DNA from 3 places in the Collimonas rhizosphaerae genome. Region 3 is predicted to be linked to each of the others. Evidence: predicted binding sites of a transcription regulator. Region 3 holds the regulator's gene; each other region holds the start of a gene.
What was found. Region 3 encodes HrcA, which represses chaperone genes, less so after heat shock. Its sites were predicted from a motif close to TTAGCACTCNNNNNNNNNGAGTGCTAA; they were not measured.

Region 1 (3,255 bases), on a different contig from region 3:
AACACGGCGGCCGCATCGATCTGCAGAACCGAAGCGACACAAAGGGCGCAAAAATCCTGATTTTGCTGTTAAAGTTAGCCACGAGTGATGATTCAGCCATAATTTGATCAAGAACAGCTGCAAATTGGCGAATTGCTGATATAGCATATGTATCCGGACGCGGAAATAAAACAAATAGACATTGATAACTTAACTGGGCTGTCCGAACAGTCCATACAGTGGGATTTGATGCAACAGGAAATGGGAAGGCTACCGCATGGCTAACATCCTAGTCGTTGACGACGAAATGGGAATTCGGGAATTGCTCTCGGAAATTTTAGGTGACGAGGGGCATGTAGTAACCGCCGCGGAAAATGCACAACAGGCTCGCGAATTTCGTCAGGGCGGCGTACCCGATCTGGTGCTGCTCGATATCTGGATGCCGGATACCGACGGCGTCACGCTCTTGAAGGAATGGCAGCGCGACGGCTTGCTGACCATGCCTGTCATCATGATGTCCGGCCACGCCACTATTGATACCGCGGTAGAAGCGACCCGCATCGGCGCCCTGAACTTCCTGGAAAAACCTATTGCCCTGCAAAAGCTGCTGAAAGCAGTCCAGCAAGGTTTGTCGCAAGGTCCCAAGACCGCCCGCGCGCCAACCCTGTATCCGCAGCCGGCAGCCTCCTCCAATGAATTGAACGACACGGTGGTTACTGCCGGCGTCTTTAACAATCCGGCTTCGTCGGAAGCAACGCACATCGCGGCCCTGCCATCGGTCGCGGCCTCGTCCGAGAGCCTGTTCTCATCCTCGTTCGGCCTGCCGCTGCGCGAGGCGCGCGATGCTTTCGAGCGCGCTTACTTTGAATACCACCTGATCCGCGAAAGCGGCAGCATGACCCGGGTAGCGGAAAAAACCGGGCTGGAACGCACCCACCTGTACCGCAAACTGAAGCAGCTCGGGGTTGACCCCGGAAAGTTGTCGAAAAAAGGCGGATGACCCTCACCACCCTGGTCAGCGGCGGCTCGGCCGGCATGCGCGAAGCCGCCATCTATTCCGCCCTGGAGCAAGAACTCGGGGTGACGTCAGAACGCAGCGGCGTCCACCTCAGCACCGCGCTCATACTGGAAGGCCTGCCTGACGGCAAAACAGCGGCGCTGCCGCCAGGGCTCGCGCAAGATCTCGACATCAAACGGATCGCACCCGGCTGCTTTTGCTGCATCGGCAACCTGACCCTGCGCGTCACCCTCAACCGCCTGCTGCGCAAACCCCCGGCGCGCATCTACATCGGCATCGCCGACAGCACGCACCTGCCGCGGCTGCGCGATTTCCTGTGCCATCCTCCCTACGACGATTTTCTCGAACTGACCCCGGACCTGGTCCTCTGACGGCTGTTTTCGGAGGCGTCGTGCGGCTATGCAGCATTTGCTTTAATATGGACGCAACTTTCGCTGGATTCCCGTCTCTAAGTATTTGCTTCGAACAATCAAAAGAAAAATATCGATAGCACCAGCCTATGTACACTCTTTAACAAATCCTATTAGCACTCGACTATAGAGAGTGCTAATATATTCAAGTCAAACGTCTGATCGTTGATCTACCGGCAGCTTAAGCTGGCCGGACAGCAAGGAGAAAGAATGAAGAATCCATCAGTCAACACTGCTTTAATGCCCACCGACACCAGTGCCCTGGCGCTCGGCTTTTCCGGTACGCTGGGAAATATTGACGCGTATATATCGGCGGTGAATCGCCTGCCGATGTTGACACATGATGAAGAAATTTCTTTAGCGCAACAATTGCGCGACAAGAACGACCTCGGCGCCGCCCAAAAGCTGGTGCTGTCGCATTTGCGCCTGGTGGTTTCCATCGCCCGCGGTTATCTCGGCTACGGCTTGCCGCATGCCGACCTGATCCAGGAAGGCAATATCGGCCTGATGAAAGCCGTCAAGCGTTTCGATCCGGACCAAGGGGTACGGCTGGTGTCGTACGCCATGCACTGGATCAAGGCCGAAATGCATGAATACATCCTGAAAAACTGGCGCCTGGTGAAAGTTGCCACCACCAAGGCGCAGCGCAAGCTGTTTTTCAACCTGCGCAGCCATAAGGAAGGCCTGGACGCCATGACGCCGACCCAGGTCGATGCGCTGGCCAAGACCCTCAACGTCAAGCGCGAAGAAGTGATCGAGATGGAAACGCGCCTGACCGGCCGCGACATCGCGCTGGAAGCGCCGACCGATGACGACGATGACAAGTTTGCACCGATCGCCTACCTGTCGACCGAAGCGCAAGAGCCAAGCAAAGTGCTGGAAGCGCAACGCTACGACCGCATGCAGTCGGAAGGACTGGAATCGGCACTGAGCAAGCTGGACGACCGCTCGCGCCGTATCGTCGAAGCCCGCTGGCTGGCCAACGACGACGGCTCCGGCGCCACCTTGCATGAACTGGCGGACGAGTTTGGCGTATCGGCAGAACGGATACGGCAGATCGAGGCGGTTGCGCTGAAGAAGATGAAGGGTTCGCTGGCGGCGTTTGCCTGAGGAACCGATTGCAAATAGAAAAAGGCAGCCAGTGGCTGCCTTTTTTATTGCCTGCCTACATCGATTATTTCAACAGCAGTTTCAAATCATGGGCAATCGGATCCGGCCCCTGGCCGTGGCGCACGAACAGGCGGATATGGCCTTCCGGATCGAACACGTAGCTGCCGGCGGTATGGTCCATGGTGTAGCTGCCTGGGGTCTTGCCGGGTACTTTCTGGTAGAACACGCGGAATTCCTTGGCTACCTTGTCGGTCGCCGCCTGGTCGCCGTACAGGCCGACAAAACTCGGGTCGAACGCCGGCACATACTTGGACAGCAGCTCCTGCGTATCACGCTCCGGATCCACGGTGACGAACAGGACCTGCACCTTGCCTGCCAACGGCCCCAGTTCCTTCATCACATTGGCCATCTCCACCATGGTGGTCGGGCAGACGTCCGGGCATTGGGTGTAGCCGAAAAACACGACTACCGCCTTGCCCTTGAAATCAGCCAGCGTGCGCGGCTTGCCGGTGTGGTCGGTCAGCGCGAAATCGCGGGCGTAGCCGAGGCCGGTGACGTCGGTGTTGATGAAAGCGCTGTTGGCAGGCGACAGTGTCATTTCCTGGCCGCCGCCGGCAGATTTGTCGCCGCAGGCGGTTAAAGACAAAGCCGTCAGCAGGCCGGCGACAGCCACGGTAAAAACACGCTTCATGTTTGCTTTCAGAATTTGAGATAGTGATCGACCAGCAAGGCGGCGAA
Region 2 (3,255 bases), on a different contig from region 3:
TTTCACGGTCGTAGTCCGAAGTCGCTTCTTCGATCTGCGCACGGATTTGCTTGACGCGCGCTTCGATGGTGATGGCTTCGCCGGCGCCGTCGATGATGGTGGTGTTTTCCTTGCTGATTTCGATACGCTTGGCTTGGCCCAGTTCTGCCAGGGTAGCTTTTTCCAGTGTCAGGCCGACTTCTTCAGCGATCACTTGGCCGCCGGTCAGGATGGCGATGTCTTCCAGCATGGCTTTACGACGGTCGCCGAAGCCTGGAGCCTTGACGGCCGCGGTCTTCAGGATGCCGCGGATGTTGTTCACAACCAGGGTAGCCAGCGCTTCGCCTTCGACATCTTCCGCGATGATCAGCAGAGGACGGCCAGACTTGGCGACTTGTTCCAGGATCGGCAGCAGGTCACGGATGTTCGACACTTTTTTGTCGAACAGCAGGACGAACGGGTTTTCCAGGGCAACAACCTGTTTTTCCTGGTTGTTGATGAAGTATGGCGACAGGTAGCCGCGGTCGAATTGCATGCCTTCGACGATGTCCAGTTCGTTTTCCAGCGATTTGCCGTCTTCGACGGTGATCACGCCTTCTTTGCCGACTTTATCCATTGCCTTGGCGATGATGTCGCCGATGTCGGTGTCGGAGTTAGCCGAGATCGAACCAACTTGAGCAATTTCCTTGCTGGTGGTGGTTGGCTTCGACAGGGTCTTGATTTCAGCAACGATAGCGACAACAGCCTTGTCGATGCCGCGCTTCAGGTCGGTCGGGTTGAAACCGGCGGCAACGTACTTGAAGCCTTCGCGCACGATGGCTTGTGCCAGCACGGTAGCGGTAGTGGTACCGTCGCCGGCGTTGTCGGAAGTCTTGGAAGCAACTTCTTTCACGAGCTGCGCGCCCATGTTTTCCAGCTTGTCTTTCAGTTCGATTTCTTTCGCAACCGAAACACCGTCCTTGGTCACGGTCGGCGCGCCGAAGCTGCGTTCCAGGATGACGTTGCGGCCCTTAGGACCCAGAGTTACCTTGACGGCGTTAGCCAGGATGTTGACGCCGTTGACGATCTTGGCGCGTGCTTCATCGCCGAAAACTACTTGCTTTGCTGCCATGTTTGATTCTCCTATTAAGACTCATTGCGGGACAGAGTTTGAGAGTCGCCGCCGTGCGACGAATTACTCTGTCCCCAACTGATCAGATAAAACCGTGAAATTGCAGAGACTGTCTATTGAGAGCCATCCGAATCGGTCGGATTACTTGCCTTCGACTACGGCAAACAGATCTTCTTCGCGCATAACCAGCAGTTCCTGGCCGTCGATCTTGACAGCTTGACCGGAGTATTTGCCGAACAGAACGCGATCGCCAACCTTGACTGCCAGCGCACGGACGTTGCCGTTTTCCAGAATCTTGCCGTTGCCGACGGCCAGAACTTCACCTTGATCCGGCTTTTCAGCAGCAGCTTCCGGCAGCACGATACCCGATGCGGTTTTAGTTTCTTGGTCGAGACGCTTGACGATGACGCGATCGTGCAAAGGACGAAGATTCATATGTGACTCCTTAAGATTCAACAGGTTATTTGTATTTGCAGCAATATCGCAGCAAAGTGAACTGACCGCTCTGCATTGCCTTGTTATTGCATGCGAGTGACTAGGTCGAGGAGATTGTTAGCACTCTCTCCTAACGAGTGCTAAGTATAGGGACGCTCTGTCGATTTTTCAAGCCCGCATTCGGGTTCGCCGGATAATCTGTCGGAATTCACTCAAGTTTGGATATTGTTCATCTGATCCTGAATTTCCACATGGCTAGCCCTTGAACAACGTCCTTCTATCTAGGTGCGGCAGCTAGCAACACTAAACATCCAGGAAAATATTTGAGTAGCCGCACCGGACAAATCCTGGATCAATATTGTTTTTTTATAATTATTGATGTTTAATTGCCACCACGGATTTCTTTCCTGTTCATTGAAAATAATTTTGCGATCGTGATTTCGAGCTCATGTTTAATGGGAGACGGCGATCAAAATCGACTAGATTTCTTGATCTGCGCATGAGCCTCGACCTGCCTTCTACCATTCGCCGCTTCATCGGCGATGCCGACTTGATAACCGACAAGATCGGAGAGTCTCCCTGTGCGGTGCACGAGTTCCGGCGCGGCGGCGAGCGCTTCTTCCTGAAGTCTTCGCCGACGGCCTATGCCAATACCACCTACAGCGTGCGTCGCGAAGCACAGGTGCTTGATTGGCTGTCTGGACGCCTGCACGTTCCAGAGGTGGTTGCCACTGCCGAGCGCGACGGCGAGGCGTTCATGATCACGCGGGCAGTACCGGGGCGGCCACTGGCTACCTGTATCGCTGCCGGGCTGCCTGTTTCGGCGCTGTTCGGCGAAGCGCTGCGCAATCTCCAGCAAGTGTCCGTGTCCAATTGTCCATTCGATGCCAGTGTGGCAATGCGTCTGCGAGAACTGGACATCTTGTTAGCGAAGAACCTGATCGATCCCGACCACGACCTTGATGCCTGGCCGGGACTGGACACGCCAGCCAAACTGGTCGCCCATCTGCATGCCCACGTACCGCATCAGGATCGGGTGTTCTCGCACGGTGACCTGTGCGGCAACAACGTTTTCGTCGATGCGCGCGAACGGCTGTTCTTCATTGATCTTGGCCGCGGCGGCATTGCCGATCGCTGGCTGGACATAGCCTTCGTCCACCGCGAACTGCGTGACCAGGTCGCTGAAGCCAAGGCGAAGACGATCATGGCTGCGCTCGGCGAGCCAGACCAGCCGGACAAACGCCGTTATTTCGAGCAGTTGGACGAGCTGTTCTAATTCCCCAGTCTTCATGATCGGTTAATGATCGTGCAAAAAAATCGGGCATCATGCATGGCGCTGCCCCGAAGCATCTGCCTTCCACCGAATTCCCGGCAGCCGTCGGCGCCTGGTTCCACGCGGCGAAAGTGGTATGGCACTTACTAAACAGGGTGGAAGCAAGTTATTATTGCTGCGCAGAAATTTGACGACGTATCTGTAGTAGATAAATTGATATTTTTTTGCTGTTATTTCTTGCGATTCGGTCCGATTGCATTTCATCCCGTGTTTTAGTCGATTGATTCCCTCGATTCTGCAGCTTGTCGCAATCGCATACCCGGCAGCAATTTTCCTCTTTACAGTGTCGATACACACTGTACATTGGAGAGTTGCAGCAAATAATCACAGACAGCGCCATACCCAGTAAAGCAGCTAAAACAATTAAAAATCCCGCATTTGGGAGCCCCTCAAAAAA
Region 3 (3,255 bases):
CGTTCTCGGTAGGCAGGTTGCCGCCGTCGACGCGCGCCAGCAGGTTGCCGTTGAAGAAAACGCTGACCCGGCTGGTGGTGATTTCGCCATTGCCTTTTTGCAGGCGGAACACGTAGTCCCAGCGATCTTCATGGAACAGATCGGTCAGCAGTGGCGTGCCGAGCGCGAAACGCACTTGTTCCCGCGTCATGCCTTCTTTAACTTGTGCCAACATTTCTTTCGAGACAAAATTTCCCTGCTGGATATCGATCCGGTAAGGGGAGAAGATGCCCAGGAAGCGGCGATGCTTGACGGTTTGCACTCCGCTGGTATCGGTGACTACAGGGGCCGCCGCCGGATCTGCGCTGGCAGCGGACTGATCGAGCAGGGGTTTTTTTGAAGCGCAGCCGGCCAGGGCAGCCATCAAGACAACTGCAGCGGCTAAAGGGACGATGCGGGCGGAGGTACGGACAGGGGAGAGCAACATTCGCATAAGGATCTCAATTGATTGAGCAACTGTGCTAAAACGCTATATGATAAAGCAGATCATCCATTTGTGACCAAAACATGCCGAACAATCCATCCGAACTGAAAGCCAGCGGCCTCAAAGCCACGTTGCCACGCCTCAAAATCCTGGAAATATTCCAGAATAGCGAAGTACGCCACCTGAGCGCCGAGGACGTTTATAAAATCCTGCTGAGCGACAACCTCGATGTCGGCTTGGCGACCGTGTACCGCGTACTGACCCAATTCGAGCAGGCCGGGCTGTTGCAGCGCAATCATTTTGAAACCGGCAAGGCCGTGTTTGAACTCAATGAAGGCTCGCACCACGACCATCTGGTTTGCCTGGATTGCGGCCTGGTGGAAGAGTTTTACGACGAAGAAATTGAAAAGCGCCAGAAAATCGTCGCCAAGGAACACGGTTTCGAAATCGCCGACCATGCGCTGGCGCTGTACGGCCATTGCCGCGATTGCCGCAAGAAAAAAGGCTGATGCCAGTTCTTACGCTGCCTTGCGCTTGCGCGCCTTCGGCGCCGGCTTGGCGTTAGCCTTGCGCACCGCTGCCGCATAGGCCAGGCGCGCCCAGGGCGTCATCGCCGCAGCTGAATCCATCGCGTCTTCAGGCGCCGACCAGTAGCTCATCTCAATGGTTTTTCCTTTGCTTTCGAAGACGCAGGGCGTGCATCCGGCGGCGGCGAACTGCGGCCGGGTTTGGTCGTCGGTCTTGAGATACAGGACGCCATCGGCAACCAGGGCGATCATCACGCTATCGTGGTAGACGCCGTAGCCGCCGAACATCCTGCGCGCGCTGATGGCGCCCAGCGGCGCCAGCAGCTCGCGGATATAGTCGATGACGGCGTCGTTGCGGGACATGTTCCAGGCGGGTTCAGCTATGGCTCAAGGCGTTCGACAGCAGCTTGGCGGTGATATTGACGATCGGGATCACGCGTTCATACGCCATCCGGGTAGGGCCGATCACGCCCAGCGTGCCGACAATCTTGCCGTTGACCTCGTAGGGCGCGGTCACCACGCTCATTTCGTCCATCGGCACCAGCTGCGATTCGCCGCCGATGAAAATCTGGACGCCGGTGGCCTTGCCCGAGATGTCGAGCAGCTGCATCAGGCTGGTCTTTTGCTCGAACATGTCGAACAGCTTGCGCAAGGAATCCATGTTCGAGGACAAGTCGGTGACGCTGAGCAGGTTGCGTTCGCCCGAAATCACCACTTCGTCGCTGTTGTCGGTCATGGCGTCGCTGCCGGCTTCGACCGCGGCCTGCATCAGCCAGGTCATGTCGTCGCGCAGCTTGCGCAGTTCGCCTTGCAGGCGCAGGCGGACATCGTCCAGGCTGAGCCCGCCGTAATGCTGGTTGATGTAATTGGCGGCCTGCACCAGCTTGGCCGGGCTGTAGTCGACATCGGTCAGCAGCAGCCGGTTCTGGACGTCGCCGTTGGGGCTGACGATCACCAGCAGGATGCGTTTTTCCGACAGCCGCAGGAATTCGATCTGCTGGAAAATCGATTCGCGCCGCGGCGACAGCACCACCCCCGCAAAATGCGATAGAGATGACAACACTTGTGCCGCATTGGCAATGATCTTTTGTTGCGAATTTGGCTGCAGCCGCGCCTGCATCTTCGATTCCAGCGCGGTTTCGTCAATCGGCTCGACCGTCAGCAGGGTGTCGACAAACATGCGGTAGCCGCGCGGGGTAGGCACCCGGCCGGCTGAGGTGTGGGGACTGGCGACAAAGCCCATTTCCTCAAGGTCCGCCATGATGTTGCGTATCGTCGCCGGCGACAGTTCCAGGCCCGAGATCTTGGACAAGGCACGCGAGCCAACCGGCTGGCCGTCGGCGATATACCGTTCGACCAGGGCTTTGAGCAGGGTTTGAGCGCGATTATCTAGTTGCATATGGTTGTATTTTAGCGAGCGCCGGGCTTGCGTGCCAGCGGCTTATGCATGCACTTATACACTGTTTTAGCGGCTAACCGCGGTTTGTTCCAGCCACGCCTCCAGCTCAAGCAGGCTGGCGCAGCTGGCCTGGGCGCTGATGCCGGCCGGCAGCACGCGCTCGAAACGGTTGATCCAGACCGCCTGCAAACCGGCTTGCTGGGCGCCGGCCACGTCCAGCAAGGGGTCGTCGCCGACATACACCGCTTGTTCCGGCGCCACGTTCAGCGCTGCGCAAGCCGCATGGAAAATGCTGGGATCGGGTTTGGCGCAGCCGAAGCTGTGGGCCGCAATCGATGCCTGGAAATGCTGGGCCAGGCCGATTTTGCCAAGATCGGCGAAACCGTTCGAGACCGTACCCAGCGGCAGGCGCCGGCTGAGCCGCACCAAGGCCGGCTGGACGTCGGCGAACGGCGTCACCGCGTGGCGTGCTTCGGAAAATACCGCCATCGCCGCATCCACTTTGCCGGCGTCTTCGCCGACGCCGTTGAAAGCAATCGTCAGCGCCGCATGGCGCAGCCGCCACAGGTCGAACTTGAACACCGGGTTGCTCGCCACCAGTTCCATGCGCTGCTGGCGCAGGCTCTCGATGGTGAACTCGCGGGCGACCGCGGGAGCATTCTGGCGCAGCCAGTCGAACAGCAGCTGTTCGGCGCGCGCGATCACCGGCACGATCGGCCACAGCGTATCGTCGAGGTCGAACAGCACCGCTTTGACGGCGGGCGATTTGCCAGGCCGGAAACCAGGGAAGATAGCTGAATTATTCGTCAGGGCCATGTGCGTATCCTTCATTGCAAGCCTAAATTATGGTCTAATCGCCAGCATGT

Region 1: the regulator HrcA is predicted to act here: its motif matches at 1,521-1,547, upstream of rpoH (RNA polymerase sigma factor RpoH).
Region 2: the regulator HrcA is predicted to act here: its motif matches at 1,643-1,669, upstream of groES (co-chaperone GroES).

The regions. Positions count from the first base shown of each region.
Region 1 is NZ_JBANDC010000004.1:133,216-136,470, forward strand. It holds gene V8G57_RS06960 (sensor histidine kinase) at 1-107, shown strand, start outside; gene V8G57_RS06965 (response regulator) at 257-979, shown strand; gene V8G57_RS06970 (GTPase) at 976-1,368, shown strand; gene rpoH (RNA polymerase sigma factor RpoH) at 1,618-2,517, shown strand; gene V8G57_RS06980 (SCO family protein) at 2,582-3,208, opposite strand; gene cyoE (heme o synthase) at 3,217-3,255, opposite strand, start outside.
Region 2 is NZ_JBANDC010000005.1:336,794-340,048, reverse strand. It holds gene groL (chaperonin GroEL) at 1-1,090, opposite strand, end outside; gene groES (co-chaperone GroES) at 1,232-1,525, opposite strand; gene V8G57_RS09815 (APH(3') family aminoglycoside O-phosphotransferase) at 2,025-2,801, shown strand.
Region 3 is NZ_JBANDC010000009.1:96,829-100,083, reverse strand. It holds gene V8G57_RS14450 (outer membrane protein assembly factor BamE) at 1-472, opposite strand, end outside; gene fur (ferric iron uptake transcriptional regulator) at 547-972, shown strand; gene V8G57_RS14440 (TfoX/Sxy family protein) at 982-1,353, opposite strand; gene hrcA (heat-inducible transcriptional repressor HrcA) at 1,367-2,389, opposite strand; gene V8G57_RS14430 (HAD family hydrolase) at 2,456-3,205, opposite strand; gene V8G57_RS14425 (NAD kinase) at 3,252-3,255, shown strand, end outside.